DNA from 2 places in the Neobacillus sp. DZ-9 genome. Region 2 is predicted to be linked to the other one. Evidence: riboswitches for the same ligand, from Rfam matches in the RefSeq annotation. Region 2 holds a riboswitch; the other holds the start of a gene.
The links. Region 2 has a riboswitch for ZMP and ZTP ahead of AC59HZ_RS26435 (bifunctional 5,10-methylenetetrahydrofolate dehydrogenase/5,10-methenyltetrahydrofolate cyclohydrolase). Riboswitches for the same ligand answer to the same signal wherever they lie in the genome.
Positions count from the first base shown of each region.

Region 1 (7,720 bases), on a different contig from region 2:
ACGGTCAATGTCGGGTATTCAGAGTGCCCGCGGCGGTTCCAAAAAGAGGACGACGGTCACTGTCAGAGGTTCAGAGTGCCCGTGGCAGCTCTAAAAAGAGGACGGCGGTCAATGTCGGGTATTCAGAGTGCCCGTGGCAGCTTTAAAAAGAGGACGACGGTCAATGTCGGGTATTCAAAGTGCCCGCGGCGCCTCCAAAAAGAGGACGACGGTCACTGTCAGAGGTTCAGAGTGCCCGTGGCAGCTTTAAAAAGAGGACGACTGTCACTGTCAGGTATTCAGAGTGCCCGTGGCAGCTTTAAAAAGAGGACGGCGGTCACTGTCAGGTATTCAGAGTGCCCGTGGCAGCTTTAAAAAGAGGACGGCGGTCACTGTCGGGTATTCAGAGTGCTCGCGGCGCTTCCAAAAAGAGGTCGGTGGTCACTGTCAGAGGTTCAAAGTGCCCGTGGCAGCTCTAAAAAGAGGAAGGCGGTCAATGTCGGGTATTCAGAGTGCCCGCGGGGGCTCCAAAAAGAGACCCACAGGCTCCCGCTAGGCGCTTGGTTTTGCCACCACTATAATCTTCTCTCAAATTACTTCTTCAATAACAAATACATAAAATAAGGTGCCCCGATTAATGCCACCATAATTCCAGCTGGGATCCCGCTCGGTTCAACGAGATTCCGGCCGATGGTATCGGCAAATAATAACAGCCAGCCGCCAATAAGAATCGAGACAGGGATAAATAATTGATGTCTAGGTCCAACTAACGCTTTGGCAATATGCGGAGCCATCAAGCCGATAAATGTAATTCCTCCTGTAACTGAAACGGCGGAGGCGGCCAGGGCAACAGCCGTTAAAAGTAAAACAATCCGCTCTTTTTCCACCGAAACCCCAACGCCAATTGCAACAGGTTCACTTAGCCCAAGAAGGTTCAAGCGGTTGGCCTTATATAAAGTGAACGGCAGCAGGAAGACCAGCCAAGGAAGAAGTGCCCAAATAAATGGCCAATCTGTCCCCCAAATATTCCCCGCCAGCCACTTGGCGATAAAATCTACTTTTGTGCGTTCAGCAGAAGAAATAAGGACAATCATGGCCCCGGAAAGAGCCATTGAAAAACCAATCCCCACTAACACTAAAGGTACAGGCTCTAAGCCGCCATTCCTGCTATAAGAAAATACATAAATGAAGCCAGCCGTTAGGAATGCTCCGCAAAAAGCAATTAGCGGAAGCACATACACAAATGACCCTGCCTCAATCGGAAAAAACAAGAAGAACACGGTAATGGCAACGCCAGCGCCAGCATTAATGCCAATAATCCCAGGGTCAGCTAAATCATTACGGGTAATCCCCTGTAAAATAGCCCCGGATAAGGCCAGCGCCATACCTGCTAAAAACGTAATAATCATCCGCGGCAGGCGAATAGAAAATAATACAAATTCCTCTTTAAATGTCCCTTGACCAAGAAGAGTTGGCAGCAGCCGGTCATACGAGAGGGAAGAGAGTCCCATCCCCATCCCAAGAACAGTGGTCGCCAGAAGGAGTACCAGTAAAATGAAAAGAATCATCCGCTGTTTTTTTAGTAAAGAAGGTTGAATCATGAAAAAAGTTTTCCTCCCCTACGAACAATAATCAAAAAGAATGGCAGTCCCAGCACAGCCATAATGGCAGCGACAGGTGTTTCATAAGGTGCATTGATAGTCCGGCTGACTGTATCGGCAAACAGCAAAAAAGTCGCTCCGGCAATCGCACTCATCGGAATAATATAGCGGTAATCGGTTCCAACAAGGGCCCGAACGACATGCGGTACCATTAAGCCGATGAAGGCCATATTGCCAACAAGGGCTACAGAGGCACCCGCCAGGAAAATGATTACAATAAAAAGAATCACCTTAATTTTCGTTGTCTTTTGCCCCAAGCCGACAGCCACTTCTTCATTTAAACTAAGGATGGTGAGCTGTCTTGCAAGAATGAGAGAAATTAGAATTCCCAGCACAATAAACGGCACAATAACTTGGAGCTGGATCCATTTCGTACCAACCAGCCCTCCTGAAGTCCACATGGAAACATTTTTGGATATCTTAAAATAAAGGCCTATCCCCTCCGCGATTGCATAAAGCAGGGCAGAAACAGCGGCTCCGGCTAATACAATCCGGAGCGGAGAAAAGCCGCCCTTTTTCATGGTCCCGATACTAAAAACCAACAAGGTGCCAACTGCGGAGCCGATAAAACAAGCAATAGTGATGCTGAAATAGTTAGCTGAGGGAATAAACGCGATGGTCAGGGCAAGGGCCGCATTGGCCCCCGCCGTTAATCCGAGCAGCCCTGGGTCAGCTAGGGGATTTCGAGTCAACCCTTGCATAATCGCTCCGGAAACAGCCAGTGCAGACCCGACAAAAATGGCGGCCACTTCTCTTGGAAAGCGAATTTCCCGAAGCATCAGCGTGGTATCATTTTTTACGTTGGAAGTAAACGCCAGCCAGACATCCTTGATCGTTGTATCCGCCGCTCCAAACACCATGGCAGCAAAAAACATGGCAGCAAACACCAGCAGACCGGCTGCCAATTTAAATACAAAAGTTTCTTTTCTCATCACGCGATTACTAATTTCCTAGAAACGATTTCTTAAAGAATTCCAATTGCTTATCCAGTGTAACCGGGTCACTGAAGGAAGCGCCTTGACCATTCATTTCAAATACATGCTTGTTTTTCACGGCAGGAATATTTTTGTACGTTTCTGTTTGTTGGAAGGAGGCATCAGCATCGGCATATTTACTTAAGATCACGTAGTCTCCGGCATATTGCGGCAGGACCTCGGCAGAAAGCGTGAAATAGCCAGATTTCAAGGCATCTTCCTTTACTTTTTCCGGCATTTTCAAGTTCATGGCCTGATAGAGGATTTCTGTTCCGCGCGCCCAGTTATTGCCGAATACATACAGATCCTTGTCGTATGCTTCAAAGACCGATACGGTTGCATCCTCACCAATTTTGGCACGGATTTCTTCCCCGGCTGCCCCAGCGCGCTTTTTGAAGTCATCCACCCAGGCCTGTGCTTCCTTTTCCTTGTTTAATAGTTTGCCAATTTCTACGTGCTGGGTTAAATAATCGGCCTTTCCCCACGTATAGGTTACGGTTGGGGCAATTTCCTTTAATTTATCGAGGTTTTTAATATTGGAAAGACCAATGATTAAATCAGGTTCTAATTCAATGATTTTTTCCAGGTTTTCATCGGAAACTTCAGCCACATCTTTTAATTCATCCTTGAAAGTAGGGTTATTCTTCGACCAAACATCGACACCGACAACATTGACGCCTAGTGAGAGGACATTTCCAGTGAAACCGGAAAGCAACACAACACGCTTTGGATTGGCAGGTACTTCAACTGGTCCATTTTCAGATTGGTATGTAATCGTTTTTGGTTTTTCTTCTGAGGAACTCTTTTCCTTGCCGGATGATTCGTTACTACTGCATGCACTAATAATTAACACTAAGAGCAGGAAAATCGGAAATAGCAGTTTTTTCATTTTTCATTTCTCCTTTTAATAGATTGTAAGTCATACACATCGGTTTGTTGGTCCACGGATCCCTGCCGATTTGGGCATCAATCTGGAACACTTTTTTCAAGACATCAGGGGTCATGACGTCCTCGCAATTCCCGGTCTTCACGATTTGTCCTTCTTTTAAGGCAATGAGATAATCGGCAAAGCGGGCAGCCTGGTTTAAATCATGAAGGACCATGACAATGGTGCGTCCTTGTTCGAGATTCAGCTTTTGTAAAAGCTCTAATACTTCCAGCTGATGGGCCATATCTAAGTAGGTTGTTGGTTCATCAAGGAAAATGATTTCGGTTTCTTGTGCTAGGGCCATGGCAATCCAGACACGCTGCCGCTGGCCTCCTGATAAGGCATCAACAGGGCGAAACTTAAATGCTAAGGTCCCTGTCACTTCCAATGCCCAGTCTATGACCTCATAATCCCTTTTTGTCAGGCGGCCAAAGCCTTTTTGGTAGGGAAAACGTCCATAGGAAACAAGCTCGCCGACAGTTAATCCGCTCGCACTTTCCGGTGTCTGCGGCAGAATGGCCATTTTTTTAGCTAGAAGTTTAGTGTTTTCACTAGAGATATTTTTTCCATCCAAAATGACCGAGCCAGATTGCTGTGAAATAATCCGAGTGATTGCTTTTAAAAGGGTGGACTTCCCGCAACCGTTTGCGCCGATTATGGTGGTAATTTTTCGATCGGGTATTTTGACACTTAGATTTTTAACAATAAGCTGTTCCCCATAGCCAATGTTTAACGCTTCAGTATAGAGGCGAACCATTCCCAGTCCTCCTTATTCAAGTAATTGAAAATGATTATCATTATCAAAAATAACTATATGTTGTCGTTCTCATATTTGTCAACAACTTTTTTGAGGTGGAAGAACAATAATTGAAAGGGAGACCGGAGTGTTGAAGGGTATTGAAAAGGGGAGGAATAATTTTTAAAAATGATATTGATAATCATTATCATTTAAAATAGAATATATGTAAAGGTTAAAGTTACCATTCATTGCTGGGGAGTGTTCAAAAATGGAGCAGCAGGAATTATATGATGTGACGGTAATTGGCGGAGGGCCGGCAGGTCTTTACTCGGCATTTTATAGCGGTCTTAGAGAAATGAAGACAAAGTTGATCGAATTCCAGCCGCAATTAGGCGGGAAAATTCATGTATATCCAGAGAAAATGATTTGGGATGTAGGCGGACAGACGCCGATCCCAGGAGCGAAATTAATGGAGCAGCTTGTGGAGCAAGGTTTAACCTTTAACCCCACCGTCGTGTTAAACGAAAAAGTAGAATCGATTACGAGGAATGAAGAAGGGATTTTTGTCATGCAGTCTGCCTCTGGGCAAATCCATTTTTCGAAAACCGTCATTGTTGCCATAGGGAGCGGGATATTGAAGCCGCAAAAGCTAGAGATAGAGGGTGCTGAGCGATTTGAGGTGTCTAATTTACATTACACCGTGAAGTCTTTAAAGCATTTCAAAGATAAAACCGTGATCATTTCAGGTGGTGGAAATTCAGCCATCGATTGGGCGAATGAACTGGAGTCCATTGCCCAAAAGGTATACATAGCCTATCGCAAGGATGCTTTAAAGGGCCATGAAGCACAGGCAACGCAACTGATGAAGAGTTCAGCGGTTTGTTTGTTTCATACATCGATTACCAAGCTGATGGCAAGCCGCGATCATGAGGCCATTGAAAAAGTAGAGCTGACGAATCATGAAACAGGAGAGCTCTCGTATTTGCCGATTGATGAAGTAATCATTAATCATGGCTATGAACGTGATGCGGCCTTGCTTGAAAATAGCAGTTTGAATATTCAATTAGCCGAAGAATTCTATATTGCGGGGAATGCTGTGAGTGAATCATCGGTAGAGGGACTTTACGCAGCTGGAGATATCCTCATGTACGATGGAAAAGTGAATTTAATTGCGGGCGCTTTTCAGGATGCAGCCAACGCTGTGAATAAGGCCAAGCAATTTATCCAGCCGGACGCCCATAAAGCGGGGATGGTTTCTTCCCACAATGAACTCTTTAAAAAGCGGAATAAGGCTTTAGTAAAACAATTGATAAAAGAACAAATATTTTAAGGGTTGAAAGTTGAGCGACAATTTGGTAAATTAAAATAAATGAAAAAGGCTATGTGTAACTGGCGAAACACGGATCACCGTGAGGGAGCACATAGTGTCGCAGCCGTTCGCCTGGGCAGAGGTAAGGGATTTTATCCCTTGCCTCTTTCTGTTTTCTAAGAAACCACCACAAGCGAAAAGGGGAGAATAAGGATGAACACAACAACTTTAGAAAAGGTTAAAACGATTAAAACGCTCAATAATATTGCCGAAAGCGGGCTTAAGGTTTTTCAAAAGGGTCAATTTGCTATCGACAATGACTGTGAAAACCCAGATGCTATTTTGGTTCGAAGCTTTAATATGCATTCATTGGAAATCGGCAATAATGTAAAAGCAATCGCCCGTGCAGGGGCGGGTGTCAATAATATTCCGGTTACTCAATGTACGGACCAAGGAATCGTTGTCTTCAATACCCCTGGTGCGAATGCGAACGCGGTAAAAGAAATGGTGCTTACCTCTTTAATGGCTTCATCCCGTAACCTTTTTGCCGGAATTGCCTGGACCAAGACGTTGGAAGGCGAGGGTGCGCAAATTCCGAAGCTTGTTGAAGCAGGAAAGAAGCAATTTGTTGGAAAAGAAATTAAGGGAAAAACACTAGGTGTTATTGGCCTGGGTGCGATCGGGGCGCTAGTTGCGAATGATGCGCTTGATTTAGATATGGATGTGATTGGGTTTGACCCGTTTATCTCTGTTGATACTGCCTGGAACTTGTCCCGCAATGTTCAAAGAGCGATGACGATTGAACAGTTGTTTGCTGAGTCTGATTATATTACGGTCCATGTCCCGTTAACAGATGATACAAGGGAAATGTTTAATCAAGTCACTTTTAGCCTGTTGAAGCCTGGTGTTCATATATTGAATTTCTCACGCGGCGAGCTTGTGAATGAAACCGATATGGCAGCTGCCCTGGAAAGCGGCGTGGTTGGCAAGTATATCACCGATTTCCCGAATGAAAATGTGCTAAAAATGAAAAATGCTATTCCTATTCCTCATCTTGGTGCTTCTACTCAAGAATCGGAGGAAAACTGTGCGATTATGGCGGCGCGTCAGGTGAAGGACTTTCTTGAAACAGGTAACGTCAAAAACTCAGTCAACTTTCCAAACGTTTCCTTGCCGTATACCGGAAAGCGCCGGGTCACAGCTTTCCATCATAACGTTCCTAATATGGTTGGCCAGATTACCTCAGCTATCTCAACCTACCAATTAAACATCGCTGACATGGTTAACAGAAGCCGAGGGGATTATGCCTATACCATCATCGATATTGATAACAAAGTAAACGGCGATATCATTCCTAGCTTGGAAGAAAAAATTAAGCAGATTGAGGGTATTGTTAACGTCCGAGTTATATAGATAAGAAAAAGTACTTAAATTTAATGGGCGCTGAAAATAGTTCCTATAATCCCATTCAGCTCCTTGAGGACAAAACTAGCCCCGGGAGCTAGGAAAATGTCCTTAATAAAGCTTCTTAAGGACAAAACTAGTTTCGGGAGCAAGCAAAATGTCCTTAATAAAGCTCCTTAAGGACAAAACTAGCCTCGGAAGCATGGGAAATGTCCTTAATTATCCTCAAATTTTAAAAAGACGACTTTCATTCAAACCTATTGAATGCTAAAGGTCGTCTTTTTTTAGTTTTTCAATGCCCACAAATGGTGCTAAACTAGAAAACAACATGAGAGTGATGAAAATCATTTATGAGTTTTTGGATGTATGGTTTAATGGAATCAAACTACAAAAAATTTAGTAGGATGGTGGGAAATCGATGAACCGAGATGGATTGCCATATCGAATACAGAGTACTTCATTATCGTGTGCTGGAAAACCAGCCAGTCTGATTAAAGATATAAAAGCACTTTTCAAAGCAAGTGTGTTAATTGCCAATGTATTGCCTGTTTTTTCCGGATTTTGGTTAGCGTTATATTTTACAGATTCATCCTTAACCAATCATTGGGGGGATTTTTTACTAACGATGATTGGAAGTACGTTGGTGATGGCCGGAGCCCTTGTCCTTAATAACTGGTATGATGTTGATATCGATTCCGTCATGGACAGGACGAAACATCGGCCAAC
Region 1 is NZ_JCAIOL010000010.1:79,532-87,251, forward strand. It holds gene AC59HZ_RS24100 (FecCD family ABC transporter permease) at 573-1,580, opposite strand; gene AC59HZ_RS24105 (FecCD family ABC transporter permease) at 1,577-2,572, opposite strand; gene AC59HZ_RS24110 (iron-hydroxamate ABC transporter substrate-binding protein) at 2,583-3,503, opposite strand; gene AC59HZ_RS24115 (ABC transporter ATP-binding protein) at 3,454-4,299, opposite strand; gene AC59HZ_RS24120 (NAD(P)/FAD-dependent oxidoreductase) at 4,550-5,611, shown strand; ZMP/ZTP riboswitch at 5,657-5,735, shown strand; gene AC59HZ_RS24125 (phosphoglycerate dehydrogenase) at 5,804-7,003, shown strand; gene cyoE (heme o synthase) at 7,413-7,720, shown strand, end outside.
Region 1: linked by a shared signal. The riboswitch ahead of AC59HZ_RS24125 (phosphoglycerate dehydrogenase) and the one ahead of AC59HZ_RS26435 (bifunctional 5,10-methylenetetrahydrofolate dehydrogenase/5,10-methenyltetrahydrofolate cyclohydrolase) in region 2 are both predicted to bind ZMP and ZTP.

Region 2 (7,720 bases):
ACTGGAAAACCTTAAAAACTTGGCACGAAGGCAAAAACGCTGACGATGGTATACAAACTGATATTCGTGGGTTGGGTACCACATTTCACTCCATCCGTCACGGAGCTGCCTCGGACTAACGGCGCACGTTCAGTCATGGACCTAGTGCATAGTTGAAGATGAGGGTTCTCCTTCACGGGGATTTGCCTTCGAGCCAAATCTTCAATTTCAAATTACAAAGTTAAGACTTCATACTAAAAACTTCATTTATTTCTCACTTTCAATATAGTTAAGCAACATTCAATTTACTAACTTGTTTATCCTCAATAAAACAAGCCCGCCTAGACCATTTGGATACTAGCTTCATTAACCCCAGCCATTTAGGCTGGGGCATTTTTATTAAAGTCGTTTTTACTTCACTATGTGGGTCTATTGTGTAATATTTCTTATTAAAGTAACGGGTGATTTAACACAATAAGGAATAAAATTTAAAAGCCTAAAATATGCAAGTTTTTATACACTACTTGCGTATTTTGGCTCTTTTTACATTCATAAAAGATACTGCCGTTTATAGCATTTTTTAATTGCCTAATACATTTATATGGTCATAACTATGCCTAAATATTTGTCCTTTCTGCTTTAAATTTCGGAAAAACACATCAATATGAACCCCTTTATAGTCGTGGATGTTTTCATATGCCAACGATTATAATTGAACTGATAGTTCTTATAACTGAAACTTTATTTTAAGAAAATCGTCATAAATAAAAACGCCCAAAAAAAGCGAGTGGATACCTAATGAAAACTAGAAGTAAGCTGGTTCGAATGTGGAAAGTGCTATCGATGGCCTTTGTGATTTTCCTGCAAATCTATTGGTATAAGATTGGCCGCAAACCGAAAGCGGAGTGGGAAAAACTTTGGGGGAAAATAGGGGAACGATTTCGCATAACACTGTTTGAATTAGAAGGCTTGCTCATCAAAATTGGCCAGCTACTAAGCACCCGTGCCGATTTGCTGCCACAACCCTTCATTCGGCAAATTGAAGATCTGACAGATAAAGTACCTCCATCTGAATGGAATGACATTCAGAAAATACTTGAAACCGAATGGGGAAGGTCGCTTCAGCAACATTTCCAAACCATTGAAAAAACAGCCATTGCCTCCGCATCAATTGGAGAAGTATATCAGGGAGTACTAAAAGATGGAACAAAGGTGGCGATTAAAATAAAGCGCCCCCATATCGATTCAATTGTCCAAACAGATTTCCGGATTTTAAGTATCATTATTTGGTTTGCCGCTCACCTGGTACCCATTCCAAAAACGTTTATTAATTTTAAAGTTCTCTTTCAGGAACTCAAACAAGTGATTAAACGAGAACTTGATTATGCAAAAGAACTTAATACCATCCTTTATTTTAGTGAGCGGTATAAGGATATGGATATTGTCCAAATACCGTCTGTGTATGCTGAACTTAGTACCCCCAATGTCCTGGTGATGGAATGGGTGGAAGGAATACGGCTGACAGATTCAGATGCGATAAATCAATTACCTGTAAGCCGGGAGGAGTTGGCACAAAGGCTAATGAAAGTTTTTCTTCCACAATGGCTGGAGCCAGGGACGTTCCATGCAGACCCGCATCCAGGAAATGTGCTGTTATCTAAGGAAGGAAAAATCATTTTACTGGACTTTGGAATGATTGGGGAGATCACCAAAAAAGATGCCACCTATTTTCGAGGGTTAATTGAAAGCTTTCTTTCAAAAAATTTTCCGAAAGCGGTGGATTGCTTATTTCATCTAGGCTTTTTGCTTCCGGAGGCGGATTCCAGAACAATTGAACGGTTATTAGCTGAATTCATGTCGTTCCAAACCGCTCAATTAAAAGAAATGGACCTGATGGCTTTAAAATTAGAAATGAATGATATGATTCAAGCCCTGCCCATTCAAGTTCCAACCAGGTTTGTCTTTTTAGGCCGGTCTTTCGTAACGATTGAAGGGATTATCCGCAATCTAGCTCCTGAGGCGGAACTCATGGATTTAGGAAAACCTGTATTCATCAAGTGGTTAACGAAACAGGGAAACAAATGGTCATTTATCTGGCAATGGCTTCAATCCCAGCCTATCTTTAAGCTGGCTCATTCTGTCAGCGTTTTTTTAAGTACACCACAAAAATTAGAAGAGTTAAAGGAAGTCGAACAAAGGAGACAGTTCCAATTTACCATCTATGAAAATACGAAAAATAGGTTGTTTGCTGGTATATTACTGGGAGTTATAGGGATTGCCGGAGGATGCTATGTATCTAACGCTCTTATTCTTAACTTGTCCATCGGAGTAACCGCAGTCACGGTATTTGGGTATTTGATCAACAGCTATAAACAGAAAAAATGGATGAAGTTTATGCATGAGAAACGGAGAAAATAGATAAATACACCATCAGACATCGCTCGTCCAAAACCAATAAATTCGATCTTTATTAAGCAATTGCTATTGTATTACTTGCAGTAAAAACTTTTGCAATCTTTTCTTCATTGAGCTTTTTCCACCCAACAGAATGGATGCTTATGAGTTAAAAAAGGCTCATAGGGGACGTTTTCCATGCAGATATCAGATGATTAGAGAATCGTTCCTTCATTGAATCAACGATTTTGAGGATGTCAAAAATCTAGAAAAACAAAATTTAATGTGGAAGCAGTATTAGTCCCTATTCATCAAACTATTACTGCACGCGGCCTAGTAATAGGGGCATATTCAAAAGCAATTGATTAGCTTTCAATATAGTTTTCTGGGATTTGAAGGTAATCATCTCACCTGTGCGCTCATAGCAAAGGACCTGTTGAATGACAATAAAGATTTTAATTACAATAAAGTTTTTTAAAAACGCCAATTAGGCAATTCCACAATCGGGCGCAATTCGGAAGCATGAATTGTCCTCTTTCTTTATGTTAAGGACCATTTAATGAAATAAAAAACTCAAGCATGATTGAATATTCATGTTGACATCAGTATGGAGTTTGAAGGTATCTTCTTAAACTATAGGATGCAGGATAGTTACAAAGAGGGAAATTATTAATAACCCTCGAATACTATAAATATCTTTTAAAAATAACTTCGAGTCAGTGAGGAGCTTCTATTATGGCAGAAATAATCAAAATTAGAGGTACTGTGTTCATCGGCGGTATGCTTTATCTACCAGCAATTCAAGATTCTGCAGGCATGATTTACGAATATCAGGGGGATGCAAGGGAATTCACTCCGTATGCGGTAAACACTGGGCGTTGCCGTGTAGAGCAGGAGGTCGTTATTGACTTCATTAAGCAACGAATTACATCTTTCTCCGATACGGGTATTACTGTCCTCAAAATGACAACCCCAGACGGCTTAGTCGAGTACAAACAAGGAAAAGCGTCTACAGTCGGTATTCGAGTTGAAGACGAAGTGTGGAGCGAGGAAACGGTATCATTAACTATGCGAGCGAGTGCAAACAATCCGCTTCGTCCTGATGAGCCGACGGTAGACTACTCTCTGCAGATAAACGCTCATAAGGATGGCTCCGTGAAAGTGAAGGGAAGTCATGATGGGTTTCCGTGTTACGAGTTCTATAAACAATTGGATTTTGGGGATTTTCAACTCCTGCACGCCCATGACTTTCGAAAGACGGGCGATACGCCAGCGGCAATGGCTGGAGATATGGAGTATCATTTTGAAGCATGAGAATCAGTGAATTTCGCCTTCAAGTTGGTCGTATAAAAAGTGCAGGTCATTCAATTAGCTAACGGGTGCTTAGTTTAAGAAGATTGACTATCATAACGGTGGTGCTTTTCTTAAATAAGAAAAGCCCTCTCTGGAGAGAAGGGCTTTTAACAAGGTCTAATAAAGATGCAATAGATTTTCTTGTTCAACTAAAGACTGCTTCGCCTAATTTACAATACCTGTTTCTATCTCTGTATTGGTCGTTTTTTAACAACTTTATCTTTAAAACATGTTTTTCTCAGCTGAATCAACAGTGTGTTTCAGCAACATGGCAATGGTAACAGGGCCTACACCACCGGGCACAGGTGTTATCGCACCTGCAGCCTGATAACAACTCTCATAATCTATATCTCCAATATTTCCTTTGTTATATCCCGCATCTAGGACAACGGAGCCCTCCTTTATCCAACTTCCTTGAATAAATTGGGGCTTACCAACGGCAGCAACCACAATATCTGCTTGTTTTAAAATATCAGGTAAATTAGCCGTTTTAGAATGACAAGTTGTAACCGTAGCATTTTCGTTAAGAAGCAACGCAGAAACAGGCTTACCTAGGATTGGGCTTCTACCAACAACAACGGCATGTTTACCTTCGATTGAAATCTTGTAATATTTTATAATTTCCATAATGGCTGCTGGAGTACATGATGGATAATTTCCAAATCCCAATGCAGTCTGACCGTACCCAGCACTTGTAACACCATCTACATCTTTGCGAATATCGATTGCTTCGAAAGCCATTCGTTCATCAATTTGCGGTGGAACTGGATGTTGTAAAAGGATACCATGTACAGTTGGATCTTCGTTTAATTCTCTAATTGTTTCTAATAATTCGTTTGTCGTTGTTTCTTCAGGCAAATGTACACGAATAGAATTTATACCTAATTTCTTACAAGCATTCCCCTTCATTCTTACGTATGTTTCTGAGGAAGGATTATTACCAACTAAAATCGTGGCAAGGCATGGTGTGACCCCATTGTTTTTTAATGATTCAATTCGTCCTTTTAATTGATCCTTTATATTTTGAGCTACAACATTTCCATCCAAAATGATTTTCTCCATATTTTTCGCCTCCAGGAATGATAATAAAAAAGAGATAAGGACAATATCCTTATCTCTAAAAGGATATTCCTTATCTCTGCCCAGACGACCCGACAATACCAATCACAGCTTCCTTGTGGTCTTTTCCACAGATGTCGTCAGTTACTGTGACTGTTTCATTTATAACAAAAAGATAACATATAAAAGAAAAATGTCAAGATGGCCAAGGGGAGGGTGGTGCTTTCAATTAATAAAAAAATATCTGGAATGAATCGATAAAATCCTATGTAGTTGTGTAATAAGAATAGAGGGAAGGTCAAAGTAATAATTTTTTGATTTAGAATGTTTAGCGTCTAATAATAACCTATTATAATCGTTCAGTAGTTTGTCTAGTTCTTGGCTGCAATAGATCGTTTCTTCATTTTGAAGTCCTTTTGTCATTCCTAAATTAATCATTTCGGCCTTTTTCTCATTTATTGCTGCTTCAAAGTGTTCCAGTCTCATTGCAGATATCACCTCGTGAATTTCAGTAAACTTTTAGTAAAATAATCTAATCTTAATTGAGATGAATTATAGCATTCTTTACCGAATATGGAATAGATTCGATAAAACAAGATAAAAGGAGACAAAAATAGACGAAGAGTGTAGGTTTTCGACACGTGCCATGGGGACGGTTCTTCTGGTTTTAACTAACCACATCAGAAACCATGAGAACCGTATCTGTTGCGTTAAAGCGAACATATGTTCTATAATAGAGCAAGAGGTGATATTATGGAGTTCCTTCTGGATGTTAACTTAACGATCGATGGTTCAGGTGTTTCTTCTAGTGGATATTTTTATGCACGGAATAAAAGCGAAATTCCAAAGGTAGCCTATCAATTCATACAAGACAAAAAATGGGAAAGCGGATTTCGTAAAACAGTCATTAAAAAAGTGATTGTGAACGGGTCAGAAGATATCACTCAGGTAGTAAAAGAAATAGAAAGCCGGCCAATTCCTACATTGGATGATATCTATTGGTAAAAGACAATCATGTAGATCTATGGGAGGATCCAAGGGGACGGTTCTCCCGGTCGTAACCAGCCATGGTCACGATTCCATAAAAGTAAGCAATCGGCTTTTTAAAGAGTGTGTTTTGTTTTATTACTTGGGTAATCGATTAAATGTTATTGAACGTAAGATCAAGGTTACTAAAATAGATATCTAACCAAGAAAGATGCAAATTTAACGAACATAAAGAAATCCGTCATCATATTTTAAATAATCTAATTTAATTTAAAGGGTGGTCATTAATGCCCGCATTTACTGGTAATGTGACAATAAATAGTATAGGAGGGCAAGGGATCGTCGAGTTTGGGGATACACTTTTTATTTCTCCTAAATTTGCAACCAAAACTAACGCCGGTGCAGCTTCTGGTAATACGGGGGGACAAATCTTTATATGTAGTGGAATTAGTCCAATTAATGTTGCACAAACAAATTTAGTGGACCAACCTATAGTTAAAGATAACTAAAGAATTAAGAAAATGTGGATAAAACTGTGGTACAAGGATATTTATTGAAATAGTAAAAAAGTAGAATGTATAACCAGAAAAACGAAACCTTTTTAATTTTCAATCGTATATAATGTTTAGAAACTAAATAATTAATAGTTTTATTGGAGGAGCCTGTCACCAGGGGATAATTATGTCCTGGTGACAGGCTTTTTGTGTATTTTTTACCTTTCTACAAAAGATAATCATTGGAGGTGGTATTCATATGTTAATACTTCAATTAGCAATTATTTTAATCGCAGCAAAAATAGCCGGGAGCTTAAGTGTGAGATTGGGGCAACCCTCAGTTCTTGGCAAACTCCTCATAGGAATTGTGCTCGGACCTTCAGTTTTAGGACTTATTCACGAGACTGAAACTTTAACGGAATTTAGTCAAATAGGTGTTATATTGCTTATGTTTATTGCTGGACTTGAAACAGATATTGATGAATTTAAAAGAACGGGAAAGGCATCAACATTTGTCGGTTTTGGCGGTATTATTGTTCCATTATTCCTGGGTTATTTTGCTGGATTGATGATAAATCTTACATCTATACAATCAATGTTCTTAGGTTTATTGCTATCTGCTACAAGTGTCAGTATCTCTGTTCAAGCACTTAAAGAAATGAACAAATTACAGACCCGTGAAGGTACTACTATTTTAGGTGCTGCTGTAATAGATGATGTCGTTGTTATTATCGCTTTGGCATTCCTTATGAGTTTTGCTGGTGGCGATGTTAATTTAACAATGGTTGTATTGATGAAGGCATTATTCTTTGCAGGAGCAATTCTTGTAGGTTGGAAAGTAGTTCCTTGGTTCTTGAATAAATTTTCTTCATTAAAAGTAACAGAAACCGTCATTTCATCTGCATTAATTACTTGTTTTGTTTTTGCTTATCTGGCAGAATACACAGGAGTTGCTGCAATAATCGGGGCATATATAGCGGGCGTGGCAATAAGTGTAACAAATTTTAAACACGAGGTAACTGAGAAAGTTGAGACCATTAGTTATTCGATATTTGTTCCTGTATTCTTTACATCCATTGGTGTTACTGCCCAATTTTCTGGTATCAGTGAAAATTTAGGAATAATTGTATCTTTAAGTATATTAGCGATACTAACAAAATTAATTGGAGCTTCAATTGGAGCAAAATTATCTGGGTTTAATTGGAATAGCTCTTTAGGGATTGGTTCTGCAATGGTATCTAGGGGAGAAGTAGCACTCATTATTGCTGCAATTGGCTTAGAAAATGGTTTGTTAACTCAAGATATGTTTGCGGTTATTATCGTTGTGGTATTAATTACAACAATTGTTACTCCACCAATGATGAAGTGGTTCTTCAAATCAAAGCAGGCAACTACACAAGTTAATTAGACGATAATCGATACGGTAGCAAAAATTGCTGCCGTCTTTTATTGCA
Region 2 is NZ_JCAIOL010000013.1:5,721-13,440, forward strand. It holds gene AC59HZ_RS26425 (ABC1 kinase family protein) at 778-2,397, shown strand; gene AC59HZ_RS26430 (DUF3238 domain-containing protein) at 3,109-3,687, shown strand; gene AC59HZ_RS26435 (bifunctional 5,10-methylenetetrahydrofolate dehydrogenase/5,10-methenyltetrahydrofolate cyclohydrolase) at 3,949-4,788, opposite strand; ZMP/ZTP riboswitch at 4,860-4,943, opposite strand; gene AC59HZ_RS26440 (Spo0E family sporulation regulatory protein-aspartic acid phosphatase) at 5,011-5,271, opposite strand; gene AC59HZ_RS26445 (hypothetical protein) at 5,539-5,790, shown strand; gene AC59HZ_RS26450 (spore germination protein) at 6,060-6,281, shown strand; gene AC59HZ_RS26455 (cation:proton antiporter) at 6,526-7,674, shown strand.